One region of the Vibrio algarum genome, then DNA from elsewhere that is predicted to be linked to it. Evidence: riboswitches for the same ligand, from Rfam matches in the RefSeq annotation. Region 1 holds a riboswitch; each other region holds the start of a gene.
What was found. A riboswitch is a leader RNA that binds a small molecule or an ion and turns the genes downstream of it on or off. The one in region 1 is predicted to bind cobalamin.
Positions count from the first base shown of each region.

Region 1 (4,920 bases):
AAATGGTCATCACACTATAGAGTGGTAACGATCACGGACTTATGCAAATCTACTGGATGTTAGTAATGCTTTTACAATGTGTATTTCTCACAGGTTCAAATTCGCGTTATAGTATCTGAACGTTAATAGGCTTTAATGGTAAAAATGACCCCCTATGGGAATTCGTGCACAACAAAAAGAAAAAACACGCCGATCATTAATTGATGCAGCATTCAACCAGCTTAGGGCAGATCGTAGCTTTTCAAATTTAAGTTTAAGAGAGGTCGCAAGAGAAGCTGGTATCGCGCCTACTTCATTTTATCGTCATTTCAAAGATATGGATGAATTAGGATTGACCTTGGTTGATGAAGGTGGCTTACTTCTTAGGCAACTAATGAGACAGGCCAGACAACGAATTGCTAAAGAAGGGAGTGTGATTAGAACCTCAGTAGAAACCTTTATGGAATTTATTGATAGCAGTCCTAACGTATTCAGATTGTTACTACGTGAACGCTCTGGTACTTCGGCAGAATTTAGGGCTGCGGTAGCAAGAGAGATGCAACATTTTGTTGCTGAAATGACAGAATATTTACTAAGTACTGGAATGAATAGAGAAGAAGCATCTATTCAAGCGGAAGCATCTGTAATCTTAGTGTTTAGTTCTGGCGCAGAAGCGTTGGATTTGAACAAAAGTGAGAGAGAAGAGCTGACTGAAAGGTTAGTGATGCAATTAAGAATGACCGCTAAGGGTGCGTATTGGTATAGAAAAGAGCGTGAAAGACAAAATAATAGGATATAGCTATGTCGAATGAATCTAATCAAACAAAAAGTGACTCTGCAAAAAAAACGCTGCTCCTTGCAGTAATAGTAGGGATGTGTAGCAATGCATTATTATCTGCGTTGACGATAACGGAAGTTACTTTCTCAATATTTCCATTGATAGCATTGGCACTTTCAGTGCAGATGCTCTACCAAGATTATCTTAAAAATCCGATTTCGGAAGAATTACCCCTTGTTGGATTAGCTTGTTTCTTTGTTGGCGCATTTGGTTATTCAGCCTTTGTTAAAGCGCAATACCCAGAAGCAGGGTCTAACTTTTTCGCTATTATAGTGACATTGTTGCTTCTATTATGGGTTGGGAAAAAGTTGGGCTTCATTGCCAAAAGTGCGTGAGAACAATCACTCATTTTCAAGTCAAAAAAACGAGCGTAATGCTCGTTTTTTACTATATAGCGCGTGCATTTTATTTTCGTTTTTCCAATAGGACACCTGCCTCCATATGGTGTGTATAAGGGAACTGATCAAATAGAGCGAACCTAGTAATTCTGTGCGTCGTTGATAATATCTCAAGATTTTCTTTAAGTGTCTCGGGGTTACAGGATATATATAAAATCCTTTCGTAACCTTGGACCATTTTACAAGTATCCTGGTCCATTCCAGATCTTGGAGGGTCTACAAAAATGGTATTGCAGTTAAAGTTTTTAAGGTCGATATTAGCTTGTTTTAAACGACGAAATTCTCGCTTTCCTTCCATTGCCTCAGTGAAATCTTCCGCAGACATACGGATAATCTGAACATTATCTATTTTATTCGCTGCAATATTATATTGTGCAGAAATTACCGAAGGCATAGCAAGTTCGGTCGCGAGTACGCGTTCAAAGTTTTGTGCGAGGGCTAACGAAAAATTACCATTTCCGCAATAAAGCTCCAATAAATCGCCATCACTCTCTTTGGTACAATCAACTGCCCACTCCAACATCTTTTGTGCAACTATACCATTTGGTTGAGTAAAGCTATTTTCTACTTGTTGATAAATATAGGTATTATCGTACACGCGGAGCCTTTCTATTACATAATCACGATCGAGCACTATTTTCATTTTTCTAGCGCGTCCGATTATGTTGAGATTGAAGCCTTTCTCATTAAGCAATGTTTTTAATGCTTTGGCTTTTTCAGTCCAACTTTCATCCAACTGACGGTGGTATAGCAAAGAAACTAATAATTCACCGCTTAAAGTAGATAAAAAATCGACTTGAAATAGTTTTCTCCTAAGCGTGTCATTATCTTTTATCGTCTCTAATAGAAGAGGCATTAAGTCGTTAATGGTTTTGCTGGCTGCGGGGAATTGGTCAACTCGATATTTTTCTCGAGTTTCTTGATTAAACATTATGTAGTAGAGCTCGTCGCCTTCATGCCAAACTCGAAATTCAGCTCTCATACGATAATTCTGTTCAGGAGACTCAAAAACTTCTAACTTAGGTACATCATATTCAGCAAACATTTGGCTGAGACGATTCGTCTTCTCTTCAAGCTGTTCGTGGTAGCGATTAGAGTTTATTTCAGGGTTTGCCATAGATATGCCTTTCTCTTTACACAAGGAGCGCAGATTTTATTCAATCATGCGTCGTTGTCCAGTACTGATATGAAATAGTTTCATGTAGAACCGCAATTATTTCCACTAGACAAGAGATATATTGATAATTATTATCAGTTCCCGAGCTGGTCGTGATTTATGCAATAAATCATCTAAATGGGAATCTGGTGCAAATCCAGAACTGACGCGCAGCGGTAAAAGAGAACGAACATCTAAGGTGAAAACCACACACTGCTACATCCTATGATAAGCGGGAAGTGAGATGCTAGGCGACCAATTAATCTATTCTAAGGTCATGCTCCTAAGTCCGAATACCTGCCAGCAAGCTATTGAATCTTCAATTGCTAGGATTTACGCGAATAGGACTCATAATGAACAAATCAATTATAGCAGCCGCAGTGGCATCGCTAGTTTCAGCTCCATCTCTAACTTTTGCTCAATCTTCTTCTGATATTGAAACCGTTGTTGTTACGGCTAACCGTTTTGAACAGCCAATCCAAAATACTATAGCGCCTGTGGAGGTTGTTACTAAAGAAGAAATCGACGCGATGCAAGCCAAGTCTATGGCTGAGGTATTACGAAGGTTGCCGGGTATACAGATTTCGAGTAATGGAGGTTACGGCCAATCGCAAAGTATTTATGTACGCGGATCAGAATCTAACCATGTATTGGTATTAGTTAATGGCGTTCGTATGGGCAGTGCGACTCTGGGTTCATCAGACCTTAGCGCGATTCCACTGACTGGAATTGAACGTATCGAGTATATTAGAGGTTCTCGGGCAGCAGTATATGGTTCAGATGCGGTTGGTGGCGTTATAAATGTAATTACAGAATATCGTGAAGGTGAATCACTAAGTGAAGTCTCTGTGGGGGCCGGTTCGGACCAATACCAAGTGGCTAAAGTCTCTTTTGCTGGTGAGATTTCAAATAATTTATGGGGAAAGTTCGCAGGAAACATCGAACAGTCTGATGGGTTTTCTTCAAGTAGTGAATCTACTCAAAGCGATGACGACGGCTTTAAAAGTAAAGATATAATTGCTGAAATTGGTGGATATGTAAGCACAGAATGGCGATTAAGAGCGAATGTATTTTATCACGATGGAAATGTTGAGTTTGACTACCCTGAAACATCGGAAAAAGATGCTGTTGTTTCTAATTATTCAGCTAGTGCAGAATACTTAGGAGATAGTTTGTATTCTAATCTAACTGCTGCGTTTAATAGCGATAAATCGGAAACGTACAACACTGGTAGTGACGGTGTTTTTCAAACAGATAGAACGGTACTGAACTGGCAGAATGTCTACCAACATAGTGAAGTATACTCGTTTGGGGGGGATAGATTGGTACGAAAATGACATATCTAAGTCGACAGCAACTTATGAGAAAACAAAACAAGATAATCTTGCGTATTATGCAATGGCTTTCTATAACCGAGAGTCTGTTTCCGCTGAGGCAAATGTAAGGTCTGATGATAATGAAGAGTATGGTGTAAATAATACCTGGCAGCTAGGCCTAGGATGGAAGGCAACTAAAGATATCAAGTTAACGGGTAGTGCTGGTACAGCATTCAAAGCCCCTTCTTTTAATGACTTATATTTTCCTTTGCAGTGTTATCCTCCATTTGGTTGTTTTGGTGGTAATGAGGATCTTTTGCCAGAAGAATCAACAAGCGTTGAGTTTGGGATAGAAGGAGCTTTTGATATCGCTGATGTGCGCCTTGCTCTGTTTAAGCAAGAAATTGACAATATGATAGTGTGGGGTAATACACCTGAGAATGTAAATGAAGCGGAAATTAACGGTATTGAATTGACATCAGATTTTACAACTGGATCCTTTGATCACACTTTGATTTTGGAATACTTGGACCCTAAAAATAAGATTACAGGAAAACAGCTACGCCGTAGAGCAAAACACGTTGTTAAGTGGAATATCAGTTATTTTGCGGAAAATTGGCAAGGAGATTTAAGTTACCTTTACCAAGGAAAACGTTATGAAGATAGCGATAACCTTGAAGAATTAGCTGCTTATTCATTAGTAGACTTAGCTGCAAGCTATTTTGTTACGGATTCTCTAACGCTAAAAGCCCGCGTGGCAAATATTTTCGATGAAGATTATGTATTGTCAGAAAGTCTTAATAGTACAGATGGGGAATATTACCCATTTAATACTCAAGGTCGTAGTTACTATGTTACAGCAAATTACCAGTTCTAAGGGTGAGTGATTAAGCCAATTAAAATGAAAGACAAAACCGCTGTATGGCGGTTTTGTCTTTCATACTTGTAACCATCATCGGCACGAGTATTATTAACGGAATGCTTAACGAACAGTAATTGTATGAATCACAATATACCTCCAACTATACTCATCTTCGACTCGGGCGTTGGTGGGTTATCTGTCTTTTACGAAATTCAAAAAGTATTGCCTCATGCAAATTACATTTATGTATTTGATGATATGGGTTACCCCTATGGCGAACTTGCTCCAGACATACTCATCGAAAGAGTGAATGAGATGCTGCGCTATGTTGTTGATCTGCATCGCGTCGATATCGTTGTTATTGGGTGTAA
Region 1 is NZ_JAQLOI010000001.1:552,465-557,384, forward strand. Features, by position in the region: gene fabR (HTH-type transcriptional repressor FabR) at 155-778, shown strand; gene PGX00_RS02825 (YijD family membrane protein) at 781-1,152, shown strand; gene trmA (tRNA (uridine(54)-C5)-methyltransferase TrmA) at 1,223-2,332, opposite strand; cobalamin riboswitch at 2,463-2,690, shown strand; gene PGX00_RS02835 (TonB-dependent receptor plug domain-containing protein) at 2,725-3,708, shown strand; gene PGX00_RS02840 (TonB-dependent receptor domain-containing protein) at 3,650-4,564, shown strand; gene murI (glutamate racemase) at 4,688-4,920, shown strand, end outside.

Region 2 (4,920 bases), on a different contig from region 1:
GGCGCTGTAAGTCAGTGGGGAAATCGCCGCAACCGCCTGAATAATGAACGGCATTTGATCAACAGGGAAAAAGGTGCCAGAAAGAAACATCATTGGCGTGATAATAAAGGCGTTCATTGTGGCTTGGTCACGGTGGTTTTTCATCTTAAGTGCCACAATCAGACCGATCAATGCAAACGCGATAAGATGAAGAAATAGAGCCAAAACAAAAAATATGGAAAAGTGAAGAGAGATACCACAAGCCAGACTATAAATAGCCACAATAAGCACCGGAATCATCCCTTTGGTCATACCGTACAGCACCTCACCGACAATAATCTGCCAACGTTGATTAGGGGCCAATAGGTACTCTTCAAATATCTTGAGATAGAAGCGACTGATATTAATTTCTGACGCAATATTATAACTGTAATTCATGCTCGACATGGCAAGTAAGCCCGGCAGCAAAAAGGTTAGATAATCAATACCGTCTACTGTGGTTCCTTTACCCACACCAAAACCAAACGCCATCAGATAGAGAAATGGAGGAACCGCCGCCGCCAACAATATGCGCACTATTTTTTTCTTCAGTACCGTTACTTCTCGGTAATAAATTCCCGTTACACCATCAAGCATGCTTAGTTAACCTTGTTCCAGTGAAGTAAAGAAAGACATCCTCTAACGTGGTTTCTCTTATGCTAACGGGCTCCCCTTCTAGCGACCCTAATCTAGACAGTGCTTGTGCGCGCTCGGCGAAGAATTCTTGTTGTAATTCTTCATCACCGATGTCCAACACAAATTGTCCGATATGCTGCTTCAAACTTTCACTGGTGCCCTGAGTGATAATATTTCCGTTATCGATAAAAATGACTTTTTCAGCGAGTTTTTCCGCCTCTTCAATATAATGAGTCGTCAAAAAGATGGTGCAGTCTCGCTCTCGGTTTATCTTGGAGAGAAAGGCGAGCATATTGCGCCTAGCCAATGGGTCTAGCCCTACCGTTGGCTCATCTAAGAAGAGTATTTTCGGTTCATGCATTAGCGCCCTTGCAATAACTAGCTTACGTTTCATGCCACCGGACAATTTTCCTGAAGGTTTATCTTTGTGTTCCAGCAAGCCTGCAAATTCCAAGCTTTTATCGATGGCGTTTTTTAACGTTTCACCGCGCATTTTGTACAGAAGTCCGTGCACATGTAGGTTCTCACGCAATGTTAATTCTTTATCTATATTGTTGTGCTGAGGAACCACGCCAATCATTCTTTTTAGGCTTAAACGGTTCGGGTTATACGCCTCACCTTCATACAAAATTTCACCTGAAGTAGGTTCCAATAGCCCTGTCATTATTTTTATGATGGTGGTTTTTCCTGCGCCATTAGGACCAAGAAACGCACAAATATCCCCTCGATTGATAGTAAAACTAACGTCATCGACCGCTTTAGTTTTTCCAAACGATCGTGAAAGCCCTTTGATATCGATAAGCACGTTACTTTCTGACGATTGACTATTTATTGATTCCACTTAAAAGCCTATTGTTTATTTTTTCTGAGGGCACGAAAACTCGCGCCCTATAGAAACTAACTAGTTGAGTTCGATACCCGCTTCTTCTGCCGCATCAGCCAAGTGACGTAGAAATATTTTTTGAATTGCGTCGCTGCTTCCCAGCCCTTCAAGAATAGGGGTTGCCTTAATTCCCGCGTTTGTCAGCATCACTTTCCATGAATCTTCCTCATCACTTGCCATGTCATTGGTAGCATGGTCGCCTGCAACCACCATTAGAGGTTTGACAGTGACTTGCGTAACACCATCCGCTTTCATCTTTTTTAGAATGGTATCGAAACTTGGGTGGCCTTCGACCAGCCCAACGTAACTCTTCACTTCTGGATAGGTTTCGTTTAGAAGTTCGCCAAGCTCATAATAAAGTCCGGTAGATAAATGGTCGTTTCCGTGCCCCATATAAACCAACGCCGTTTTGTTCTTTTTCGCCAATTCAATATCGGCTTTTAACGCATCCGCTAGGATTTGTAAGTCTGTACGGTACTCAAATGTCGTGCCCCAAGTCCCCATTAATGGACGTCCAAGAGCAATCTTATTAAAGGGTTTCCATTTCTCTTTAACCGTATTGATAGAAGCCAGCGCCTCGACATAAGCCCTCAGGTCGATAAATTCTTCACCATGGGTTAATAGCGTGGTCTGTACAACAATATTCTTGTATCCCTCGTTTTGAAAATCGGCCATGGTGCCAAGTACGTTTTTTACTTGATAGAAATTTTCAGGAACTTCCGGATGGGCGAGTCGGTATTCCTGATCATTTTGTCTGGAATGCCATTTTTTACGAATGAAGTTTGAGGTGAAAGCGAAACGTACCGGCGTATCAGGATACGCATTTTCCATTTCAGTTTTAATATCGATCAACGCACCTATGGCGCTATTATAGGTTGTACCAAACGCAGCTAAAACAATCGCTGATTTTTCGGTTTTATCTTGTCCTTCATTAGCCGATAAAGAGAAACTAGTTAACACTAAAATAACCAGTTGCAGTACCACTTTTGGCACTGACTTAAATTTAAACCTTAAAACCATAATATATCCACTCCCCGGCATATATATATCGGTCGTATAATTTATATATATTGAAAAAATGCAAATATATAAAAAGACCTGAACATTAAATTAGCAGCAGAGGGGGGATCGTGAGAATTGGTTATTTTGAGAATAACGAATAAACGTCGAGACACCCGCTCGCTTGCTTTCTTGTTCCTATAGGCAGGTATCCTGGCTTATGGTTCTCCATTGAGTAGCACCTTCCCAGATCTCTCCAGTGGTCTATCGCTATCAACTCACCAATTACAGTTGCGGGTACAGCCCAAGCTTCTACTTGGTTCCCTTTTAAAGAGTATATAAAATAAACTCTCACCTATCGGAACGATCATCATACATAAGTTAGACCCCGATTATTTGTTTAAAATCAATATTGGCCTATATTAACGCCTTAAAATTCGAAACAATTATTAATAAACTAACTCACGTAGCAGATTATTAATTTGGTTTATTTACTACTTTTTTAAATGGTCCGCTGCATGGCAGAAATGTATCTTCTTTAGGTGGGTTATATATTCTATGTCCACAATTTGATAAGTTCTAGTAGCGCTTTATTATGAATATTGACGATTGAATAACTTGATTTTTATAAATGGGTCCAATCAATGTTGCTGTCTACCTAATGTCCGGTGCGAAACCTTGCTTTGGTCGCCACGATTGCGATTAACATATTTAATAATGGAGAATACGTCGTTTTTGCCGCAGTGTTCTTTGTGATACAAATTCCTTTCATGCTCGGGATTATTTTTTGGCATCGACATCAGGTAAATAGGCCGCTCTATGAGGTTAATCACTAACTATCCCGATAATAAAAAACGCCTCCCAAATTGAGAGGCGCTGTTGAGGTATTTATTTAGATATTCGAGAACACGATATCAGCGTTACGTTTGTGATTGATAACAATCAATTACTGTAACACTGTGTCGGCATCTATCTCCCAATCCCCTCCCAATGCTTTATACACACCAACGGTAACTTGTGCTACTTGTAACCGAGCGGCAATTTGCCTGTCTTCAATGAGACGCTTCTGTCTCTGAGCATCAAGTACTGACAGGTGGTCGATTAGACCCGCATTATAGAGAGAAACTGCTTTACTGACCGCTTTCTCAGATGCCTCTAGTGCTTGATCAATTCTGTTTTCGTTTTCTTGGCTTCGTCCATAAGCAAATAACATCGAGTCAACCTCTGTGATAGCTGAATCAACCGCATGCTCATACCCTAAGACCGCAGCTTCGAATCGTGCTTCGTTTAGTTCAACCATGGCAGCACCTCGTCCACCATCAAACACATTCCAACTCACGCCTGCAGCACCCACCCAACCTACAGAATCGCCGCTGAATAAGTCGTCAAAACTACTGGCTGAAACACCAGGCGCTCCCGTTAAGAAAAATTTGGGATAACGATTGGCGATACTGGCAGCTACTTCCTCATTGATCGCGGCCATTTCACGTTCTGCCATTCTGATATCAGGGCGTCGTTGAAGTAGGTCTGAAGGTAACCCAATAGGAATTAACCCATCCAATTCGGGTAATTCATCACTCCCTGCTAATCTAATATCAACACGAGATAAAGGCTCACCCAATAAAGTGGCAATGCGTCTTTTATGGACTTGTTGAGCGATCTCTAATTGTGGAATGATCGATTCCATCGCGGCTAACGACGCTTTCGCTTGAACCAAATCAAGATCTGAACCGTAGCCATTACTTACTACTTTTTCGATAAGGTTTAGGCTTTTCTTCTGATCTTCAATATTCAATTCAGCAAGGCGGATGCGCTCTTGTGCTCCTTGGTACTGTAAATAGTTATGCACTAAGTCGGCGGTGATCAGTGTTGTTAGTCCATCAGCGTATAAACTTGCTTGTTCTACCCTGATTTCGGTAGCATTCGATTGATGATCGATACGTCCCAAAATGTCGAGTTCCCAGGTAATGCTTGCGCCCAAAAAACCACCATCGTGCTGATTGTCCAACAACGTCGTGCTACCCAATTGTGCTGGTAAGGCGCTGGTAGTTTCACTTAATGGCGAGAGTGCTGGCCCCATCAATGAGTCATTCTTGCTTAACTGATAATTGTAATAACCAGCACCAACATTGATGGTTGGTACCTTAAAAGATTCAACAATCGATTTGTAACTATTCGCCATTTTAATACGTTGGGCCGCCATTTTTATTGGCACGTTTTGCTTTTGTACGTCGGCAACAAGTGTATTCAAGGTTAAATCATTGAACTGATTCCACCAATAACGACTCTGAAGACTGACATGCTCTTTTTTTACCGAGCTGTTTTCTGCATACAAATGGGTATCCGAATATAGGTAACTCTCTGCCATCGAAATGGTTGGCTCG
Region 2 is NZ_JAQLOI010000003.1:240,098-245,017, forward strand. Features, by position in the region: gene PGX00_RS16440 (ABC transporter permease) at 1-615, opposite strand, end outside; gene PGX00_RS16445 (ABC transporter ATP-binding protein) at 608-1,495, opposite strand; gene PGX00_RS16450 (sirohydrochlorin cobaltochelatase) at 1,556-2,557, opposite strand; cobalamin riboswitch at 2,723-2,910, opposite strand; gene PGX00_RS16455 (efflux transporter outer membrane subunit) at 3,483-4,920, opposite strand, start outside.
Region 2: linked by a shared signal. The riboswitch ahead of PGX00_RS16450 (sirohydrochlorin cobaltochelatase) and the one ahead of PGX00_RS02835 (TonB-dependent receptor plug domain-containing protein) in region 1 are both predicted to bind cobalamin.

Region 3 (4,920 bases), on a different contig from region 1:
ATATGTCATTCGCATTGAATTTACCAAAGTTAAGTTTTGCCGGGGTAGGCGCTATTGAAGATGCGGTTGCTGTTTTAAATCAACAACCGATTAAGAAAGTACTGATAGTCACTGATAAAAATTTAATTAAGCTAGGTTTATTAGATAAGTTAACTCAAGAGCTAACGTCTTATTCTATTGAATACGTTATATATGATGAAGTTACACCAAACCCTACTGTTACCTTGGTACGTAATGGACTAAAAAAATTCCAAGCAGAAGAGTGTGACTGTTTCATTGCAGTAGGTGGCGGTAGCCCAGTAGATTGTGCAAAAGCCATACGAGTTGTAGCTTCCAATGAGGGTGATATTTGTGAATTTAATGGTGTAGGTAAAGTAACTAACCCCGGTGCTTTTTTTATCGCTATCAATACGACTGCAGGTACCGCAGCAGAAATGACGTCAAACTCTGTCATTACTGATGAAGAAAACAAAGTGAAAATGGTCATAATTGATGGAAAACAAATTCCTGATATTGCCGTCAATGATCCAACCTTGATGACGGGACTACCTGCGAATGTTACCGCAGCAACAGGCATGGATGCTCTAACTCATGCTATTGAAGCCTACGTAACACCAGGTGCGCATACCTTGACTAAACCTACGGCTCTTGAGGCTATTAGATTGATTTCCAAATGGCTGCCAGTTGCTGTTGATAACGGTAGTGATATAGAAGCACGTGATAACTTAGCTTGTGCGCAATTTCTAGCAGGAATGGCATTCAATAGCGCAGGCTTAGGGTTGGTGCATTCTATGGCCCATCAACCTGGTGCGACACATAACTTACCTCATGGTGTTTGTAATGCAATTCTATTACCCGTTGTGAGTAAATTTAACGCGGAAACAGGCCCTGAGCCTTTCCGTGCAGTTGCTGAAGCAATGAGCGGTAATACCTTTGACTTAAATGATAAACAAGCTGCAGATCTAGCGATCGAGCTGATTTGTAATTTATCGGTTCGCGTTGGTATTCCTAGCGGATTTTCTGAACTGGGTGTGACCGAAAGAGATTTTGATGGTTGGATTGATAAAGCGATGCAAGATCCTTGTCTTCCAGGGAACCCAAGGCAACCAAGCCCAGAAGAAGTTATGGCTTTATATAAGCAAGCACTTTAACTGTTGTGAGCCTATAAGGGTAGGCGCAAACAGATGTTATAAAAAATATCATTTTTAAATAAAAAATTTATATATTCCAATAGGTAAGAGTTAACTAATTCACTCTTTAAAAGGGAACCAAGTCAAAGCTTGGGCTGTACCCGCAACTGTAATTGGCGAGCTAATAGCAATTAACCACTGGAGCAATCTGGGAAGGAGCTATTCAGCATAGACCCATAAGCCAGGATACCTGCCTATCGGAATACAACTGCATGCGAGCGGGTGTCTCGGCATATTTAGTTATTACTAAAATAACTGGTACTCACCTCTCTATTGCCAATATTTTGCAATCTCGATTATATAATCGAAAAAATAGATGGAAATAGAATATGAAGTTTTCAAAATGTTTAACAGAAATAGTCGCTAAATATACGACTTTGTTATTCCTCACGGTATTAATTTGTTTCTCTTCTACGGTATCTAGTGCTGATAGTAAACAGCAAAAGTCCGCTATTGTTTTAGCCGCATTTGGCACTACCTACGACACGGCTGTTGTTTCATTATTAGCCATAAAACAGACCGTCGAAGAAGCCTACCCCAATACGCCTGTTAGGTTTGCCTTTACTTCTAATATTATCCGTAAAAAATGGCACTCCCGAAAAAATGATATGGAATACCGAAAACAGCACTCCGAAATTCCTGAAGATTTTTATGATGTAAAAAACGTACTTGGCACGTTAGCGGATCTGCAGAACGAAGGGTACAAAGATATCGTTGTGCAAACGACTCTATTGTCACACGGTGAAGAATATATAGATCTTCAAAATTATGTAAGCGCACTTGCTTCGATAGAAACTTTAAAAGAGAAGTGGCGTCCATTCAGCAATATTGCATTGGGCCGGCCTCTTATGGGCACATGGGGAAACAAGTATGAATATCGGTTTGATTTAGAGAGGCTTGCCGAGTCATTACAAGAAGATATCAAGCTTGCAAAGAAAAACGGTACCGCGCTTGTCTATATGGGACATGGTAATGACCATCTTTCTACCGGTCTTTACTATGAATTGGACCAGTTACTTAACAACATGTATCCAGAAGTAAAAAGTTATGTTGGCCTAGTTGAAGGGCATCCTAACTTTGACTTTATTCTGAATAAAATGAAGCAAGATGGTGTCGATAGCGTAACGTTAAAACCTTTAATGGTCGTTGCAGGTGACCATGCAACCAATGATATGGCGGGAGATGAAAATGATTCTTGGAAAGTCATGCTTTCTAACGCCAACATCAAAGTTATTGCAGTCCTAGAAGGCTTAGGTAGCAAAAAAGCAATTCAAATTATCTACCTTAATCATTTGAAGGATGCCGCAAACGATGCTGGCATCTTTTTGAATTAGTGGTTGAGAGAAAAATGGTGGCTGAGATGAACATGCGAATTTCTGATGAGGTTGACCTTGAAAGTGATGTACGCATTAACAAGAGTCTCATCGACGTGAAATCCCTTACTCGACGGTTTGATAAAAGCATCGCAGTAGACGATGTCAATTTCTCTATTCGTCAGGGAGAGATTTGCGCTTTTCTTGGGCCAAATGGCGCGGGAAAAACCACCATCATTAAGATGTTAACCGGCTTGATATCCCCAACTTCAGGGCAGATTTCCTATCAAGGCAAGAATTACGATCCCGGCCAAATTAGTTTAAAGAAAATGATTGGCGTTGTACCTCAACACAACAATCTTGATAAAGAACTAAGCCTAGCTGAAAACCTCTATGTACATGGTCTGTTATATAAAATGAGAGGCAAGCAGTTGAATCAAGCGATTGTAGATAGCTTGGAGTTTGCCGGCTTAACTGAGCATAAGGACAGACCTGCGGGCAAATTGTCCGGGGGTATGAAAAGGAAGTTGGTTATTGTAAGAGCATTGATGCACAACCCGAAAATCTTGTTTTTAGATGAACCAACAGTTGGTCTTGACCCATTAGCTCGGCGGAAAATGTTGTCTTTTCTTACCAAAATTAACCGCGAGCGTGAATGCACCATTTTTTTGACCACTCACTATATCGAAGAAGCTGAAAAACTGTCAGATAGAGTGATTTTTATCGACCAAGGTAAAATTATCGTAGAGGGTACTTCTCAAGGGCTCAAAAAACATATTGGCCGTTTCGTCCTGGACATCGAAAAAGAGGAGTTAGAACAGGAGTTTTTCGCTGATCGGGAGCGCGCGCAGGCACGGTTAATGAAGCTTGGCAATATTCCTGTAAGCATCAGAGAGACAACATTAGAAGATGTCTTTGTACATATCACTGGCACAAGGTTGAATAGCTATGTTTAGTGGTGTTATTGGTGTTTATTACAGAGAAATAATGATTCTCAGGAAGAAAATTGTACGAGTTTTAATGGCGTCTGCAGTTCCTCCCTTTTTATATTTAATGGCATTTGGCTACGGTGTAGGCAAAGAAACCGTAGTAGATGGTGTTGATTACCTTACTTTCTTACTACCAGGCTTATTAGCCATGTCGAGTATGAACTATAGCTACAATATTGCTTCTGAAATCAATATTAGTCGTTTTTACTTAAAGATATTTGAAGAGTATTTATTGGCACCGAGTCAGCGTTGGCAAATTATTGTTGGGGAAGTGTTTTATGGCATGACCAAAGGATTGATTCCGGTCTTTATGGTCTCTGTTTATTGTGTGGTATCTGACATCGACTTAACGTTTTCAGTACTGTTTATGTTGAGTTTATTTTTACACCTCATGGCCTTTGCACTTATTGGGTTAATCGTTGCCCTTAAGATGAAAAATCATCGGGATCAAGCCTCAATGAATGCGTTTATTATTACGCCAATGATGTTTCTCTCTGGGACATTCTTCCCGGTTGATCAAATGCCAATGATTATTCAAATACTTGCTGCTTTTTCACCGCTTACTTATAGCGCAGAACTTATTCGTTCCTCAATGTTGTCGTCGAGTACGTTTAGTTTTACTTCGTTGATTATTTTGCTTTTGCTAAATATCGCCTTGTGGTTTATCGCAAATCATATTGTGAAGAGGGTTGAAGCATGAAGTTGTGGTTATCCGCCATATTTATTCTAGCAAGTTCTGTTTCTATGTTGATAGGACCGCATTGGATCAATCCTTTTCACATGTCGACAATCGAAAGCAATATATTGACTGAGCTGAGAATGCCTCGAGTTCTTTTTTCCGCCATTATTGGCGCGATGTTAGGACTTAGCGGAAGTGTTTATCAACTGACGCTTAAAAATCCTTTGGCAGATAGTTTTACTACTGGTGCTGCGTCTTCTTCAGCATTGGGTGCAGTATTAGCCATCGCATTAGGTGTGCCAGTGCAATTTATCTCAGTGTTCGCTTTTGCGACTGGAATAACTGGGTTATTGATGGTTTACCGTATGTCGTTAACCGCTGGCCGAATTAATCCTATTACTATGATATTGGCAGGCGTTGTGATGAATATCATCGCCTCTGCAATCATTAGCTTTTCTAAGTATTACTTTGAAGATTCATTGAACTCCATTGTTTATTGGCTTATGGGGGGATTTTCATGGTCAGTTGGGAAAGAGTAACGGCATGCGTTGCATTATTTGGCGCTGTGTTCACTTATTTACATAGAAATTCTATGAAATTGAATGTTCTCGCTTTAGATGAACATTCAGCGCAGAGCCTAGGTATTAACGTAAATCAACTTAGGACTATTGTGTTTGTATTGTCCACTTTGTTGGTTTCTGTCGCCGTTAGCTTTTCAGGCATCATTGGTTTTGTAGGGCTTATTGTTC
Region 3 is NZ_JAQLOI010000003.1:348,388-353,307, reverse strand. Features, by position in the region: gene fucO (lactaldehyde reductase) at 3-1,151, shown strand; cobalamin riboswitch at 1,216-1,402, shown strand; gene PGX00_RS16975 (sirohydrochlorin cobaltochelatase) at 1,520-2,524, shown strand; gene PGX00_RS16970 (ABC transporter ATP-binding protein) at 2,551-3,459, shown strand; gene PGX00_RS16965 (ABC transporter permease) at 3,452-4,192, shown strand; partial or broken gene PGX00_RS23000 (FecCD family ABC transporter permease) at 4,189-4,920, shown strand, end outside.
Region 3: linked by a shared signal. The riboswitch ahead of PGX00_RS16975 (sirohydrochlorin cobaltochelatase) and the one ahead of PGX00_RS02835 (TonB-dependent receptor plug domain-containing protein) in region 1 are both predicted to bind cobalamin.